DNA from 2 places in the Streptococcus ruminantium genome. Region 1 is predicted to be linked to the other one. Evidence: predicted binding sites of a transcription regulator. Region 1 holds the regulator's gene; the other holds the start of a gene.
What was found. Region 1 encodes Rex, which represses fermentation and respiration genes when NADH is low (regulators of the CRP and FNR family bind a similar motif). Its sites were predicted from a motif close to TTGTGAANTANTTCACAA; they were not measured.
Positions count from the first base shown of each region.

Region 2: the regulator Rex is predicted to act here: its motif matches at 1,195-1,212, upstream of adhP (alcohol dehydrogenase AdhP).

Region 1 covers NZ_AP018400.1:850,294-852,706, reverse strand. The annotation lists gene SR187_RS04145 (cysteine desulfurase family protein) at 1-17, shown strand, start outside; gene SR187_RS04140 (DUF1831 domain-containing protein) at 20-364, shown strand; gene SR187_RS04135 (DUF4649 family protein) at 367-570, shown strand; gene SR187_RS04130 (redox-sensing transcriptional repressor Rex) at 694-1,332, shown strand; gene radC (RadC family protein) at 1,734-2,413, opposite strand, start outside.
Region 2 covers NZ_AP018400.1:260,861-263,273, reverse strand. The annotation lists gene adhE (bifunctional acetaldehyde-CoA/alcohol dehydrogenase) at 1-826, opposite strand, end outside; gene adhP (alcohol dehydrogenase AdhP) at 1,279-2,304, shown strand; partial or broken gene SR187_RS01405 (IS1182 family transposase) at 2,396-2,413, opposite strand, start outside.

The DNA.
Region 1 (2,413 bases):
AAATAATTGGAGGTTAAAAATGGCATTCCAAAAATCTGTTACCTTGAAAGATTGTAACTTTACTTATCATATTAGTCCTGTTGTCAAAAAATATACACTGCGTGACAATACGTTTGAACAAACCAAAGCAGGACATTATCAACTGACTCGTCTTCTGGAAGAAATTCCAAACTCAAACCAGGGTTTCCTCTTAAAAATTATTATCAATCAGGACTTGACAGGTTTTAAAATCAATATCACAGATAAATCCGGTCTACACTTGGTTAACATTTTTAAACCAGAGAGCAATAAGGTCATTCAGGAAAAGTTTTACTTCCTTATGGATAGCTTGATTGATCGTGACATCTTTACGAAAGAAGCATAAAAATGATTGAAGTCCATTATCGTGATGCTTATAAAAAAGAGCGTAGCCAGACATTTGAAAATAAGGAGGCAGCAGTTTTAGCCTTCTCTGGTTGCCTTACTCTACCGGATTACTATCCTATCTCTAGCATTATCAAAGATGGGAAGGAATTGGATTTCAAAGGAACAATCGGTGACCTCTATCTTTATTTACAGACACTAGACTAAACAGGTTCTCTGTTTGGTCTTTTTTAAAATCAATCTGTTGATTTTTTCACAAACTTGGACTAGAATAGAGGAAAGAATTATTTAACATACGAATCATCGATATAAAAAATAAAGGAGTCCAAAGTGAAAAACGATAAAAAATCAGATATTCCACGCGCTACTGCCAAACGTCTATCCCTTTACTACCGTATTTTCAAGCGTTTTTATGCAGGTAATATTGAAAAAGCTAGTTCTAAAGAAATCGCCGAAGCCATTGGCATAGATTCCGCAACTGTGCGCCGTGATTTTTCTTACTTTGGAGAACTCGGTCGGCGCGGTTTTGGCTACAATGTCAAGGAGCTGATGGATTTTTTTGCGGATATTTTAAACGATACTTCCATTACCAATGTGATATTAGTTGGTGTTGGAAATATGGGACGCGCCTTGCTTCACTACCGCTTTCACGAACGGAATAAAATGAAGATTGTCATGGCATTCGAGGCCGATGACAGCCCTGCGGTCGGCACTATAGACGAAAATATTCCTATTCATGCCATTTCAGATATTAAAGATCGTATTCAAGAGGCCAACTCACAAACAGCTATCTTAACGGTACCGAGCATCAAAGCTCAGGAGGTAACAGACATCCTTGTTGAAGCTGGTATTAAGGGTATCCTCAGTTTTTCACCAGTTAATCTCTCTGTCCCAAAAGATGTAGTTGTACAATATGTTGATTTGACTAGCGAGTTACAAACCTTGCTCTACTTTATACGCAAAGGATAATGATTGGTGCATGTCAGAAAATGAACCCACGAATAAAACCTATCGCATGCTGCCCTGTCTATCGTGCAGCTAGTTTTTCTAAAAATAACCAAAACCAGTCCATGTTTTGAGGACTGGTTTTAAAATTGCTCCACTTGTTTTATTTTAGAACAATTTAATCATGCTCTCTTCAACTCAATATCCCAACTAAAAGTACCTTATCTGCTATAACATTTTTATCCATGGTAAAATAACAACTTTGCAATTCAGTTTTTTAATATCATATTTCAAGCTGTTACACCATGATGGACAATCTTACATTTTCTTTAAAGCTTTCCTTGTATAGCTCACTATACTACAAAAAGCTCTCTCTTGATTTCCTATGTACGACATTATCCCGTCAAAACTATTAAAACAACTATTTAGAATAACTCACTTTCTTCCCTAAAAGAATAATATCCCTTGCAACCTACAATTAAGTGGTCTAATAAAACCAATCCTAGCGTTTCGCAGGATTTTTTTAAATTCTCTGTGAAAAGTAAATCATTTTTACTAGGTTGCACTGAACCCGATGGATGATTGTGTACGATAATAATAGATGTTGCCATGCATTTGACTGCATAATGCAAAATTTCACGTGGTTCTGCAATACTGCGGTTAACACTACCAATAAAAATAGTCTTTTGACTGATAATCTGATTTTGTGTATTTAGATAAAGAGCAAGCAGATGTTCTTGTTTCTTATCGCCGAGTTCTTGGATCATCTTGCGCCCAAGCTTCTCACTACCCAAAATACGTTCATTTAAGAGCAATTCAGACTGGTTGATCCGTTTTCCCAACTCAATCATGGCCTTGATTTCAATTGCTTTCACACGACCGATTCCTGTTAAAGTCTGCAATTCTTCTATAGACAATTCTCTTAAAGCCGCCAAGTTCTCCAAGCGATTTAATAAATTATTGGAAAGAATGGAAACAGGCTCTTTTTTTGTTCCGGTTCGAATAAAAATAGCTAATAATTCTTGATTACTAAGTCGTTCAGCCCCTACTTCCATAAGACGTTCACGAGGGAGCAGAGATTCTTCTTTAAAATCAATTTGATACA
Region 2 (2,413 bases), 590 kb from region 1:
CTGCTACAAATTCGTCATACACTTCCTTATCAATGATAACTGCTTGTTCAGATGCACAGACCATACCGTTATCAAATGATTTTGACATCACAATATCATGAGCGGCTTGGCGGATGTTTGCTGATTTTTCAACGTAGGCTGGAACGTTACCTGCACCTACACCAAGCGCTGGTTTACCGCAAGAATAAGCTGCACGAACCATGGCATTCCCACCGGTCGCAAGAATGGTTGCAATACCATCATGCTTCATCAATTCAGATGTCGCTTCCATAGATGGTTTTGTTATCCACTGGATACAGTTTTCTGGAGCACCTGCTGCCACAGCCGCCTCATACACAACACGCGCTGCATGAGCTGAGGATTCTTGAGCAGATGGGTGGAAGGCAAAGACGATTGGATTACGTGTCTTCAAGGCAATCAATGATTTAAAGATCGCTGTAGATGTTGGGTTAGTCGTTGGTGTAATACCACAGACAACACCTACTGGCTCTGCAATCAAGGTCAAACCAGTTACTTCATCTTCTTCAATAACACCAACCGTTTTGGTATGGCGCATATTGTTGACAACATGTTCACAGGCAAATAGATTTTTGGTTGCCTTATCTTCAAACACTCCACGTTTGGTTTCTTCAAAAGCATGCATTGCCAACTCACCGTGTTTGTCAAGTGCTGCTACAGAAGCTTTCGCAACAATATAATCCACTTCTTCTTGACCGAGTTTACGAAACTCATCAAGAGCAACCAAACCTTTTTGAACAAGCTCGTCAACATGCTTGCGTGCTTCTACCAACTTTTCTTCTGGTGATACTACTTTTTTATCAGCCATTGTGTTCCTCCAAATATATTTGTCAACATTTGTTAACTTTTTCACAATGTTATTCTACTATTTTTTATTTCATTTGTAAAGAGAAATTGTTAATTTTTTCACATTTTTTCTGTTTTATTTTTGAAAGCGTTCTCTTTTTCTCGTTTTCAGAAAATATTGTGATTTATCCCTGAAACTGAAACAATAAAAGTACAGACGAAGAGACATGTCAGCCCTGCAATTCTTTTTTCCTTCCTCAATGCTTATTTTTTTATCAAAATAACACTTCCAATCAACGAACTTTCTTGAAAAAAAATAATAATTACATGATAATTTTCAATTTTTCATTCATTATAGCGCTTCCATTTCCTCTTGCATTTTTGCTTTTTTTGTGATATTATTAACAATATAAAATATATTATATTAACACATTCAATAAGTGAATGATAAACATATAAAACAGGAGGTCTGCTATGAAAGCAGTCGTAGTAAATCCAGAATCTACTGGTGTTATCGTTGTTGAAAAAGAACTTCGTCCACTCGAAGCTGGTGAAGCTCTGGTCCAGATTGAGTACTGTGGTGTCTGCCACACTGACCTTCATGTTGCCAATGGTGACTTCGGAAAAGTTCCTGGTCGGATCCTCGGACATGAAGGCATCGGGATTGTTACCCAAATTGCACCAGATGTGACAAGTCTCAAGATTGGTGACCGTGTCAGTGTCGCTTGGTTCTTCCAAGGATGCGGCATGTGTGAATATTGCACTACCGGTCGGGAAACTCTTTGTCGCTCAGTGAAAAACGCGGGTTATTCTGTCGATGGTGGTATGGCTGAGCAATGCATTGTAACTGCAGACTATGCTGTAAAAGTTCCTGAAGGACTTGATCCTGCTCAAGCAAGCTCCATCACCTGTGCTGGGGTCACCTGCTACAAGGCTATTAAAGAAGCTCATCTTGCGCCAGGTCAGTGGATTGCTATCTACGGTGCTGGTGGACTAGGAAATCTCGCTATTCAGTATGCCAAGAAAGTTTTCAATGCTCATGTTATCGCTGTTGATATCAACAATGATAAACTAGAACTAGCAAAAGAAGTTGGTGCAGATGTTGCTATTAACGGCCTTGAGGTAGAAGATGTCCCTGCTTTTATCAAGGAAATCACCGGAGGCGGTGTCCATTCAACTGTTGTAACTGCTGTTTCAAAAGTTGCTTTCAACCAAGCAATTGATAGCGTTCGTGCTGGTGGTTACGTAGTTGCTGTTGGTCTGCCGTCTGAATATATGGATCTCAGTATCGTAAAAACTGTCCTAGATGGTATCAAGGTCGTTGGATCCCTAGTTGGTACACGAAAAGATTTGGAAGAAGCCTTCCACTTCGGTGCGATTGGTTTAGTTGTTCCAGTTGTCCAAAAACGTCCTGTTGAAGATGCTGAGGCAGTATTTGAGGAAATGGAAGCTGGCACTATCCAAGGTCGTATGGTGTTAGACTTCTGTTATTCTCACTGATATGTCCCACTAATTCCAAGAGCTTGGGACAAAAGTCGTTCTCAGCTCCAAAATAAAACAGAGACTCACCTTGCTGTGAGTCTCTGTTTTAGTACAGCAGCACAGATAA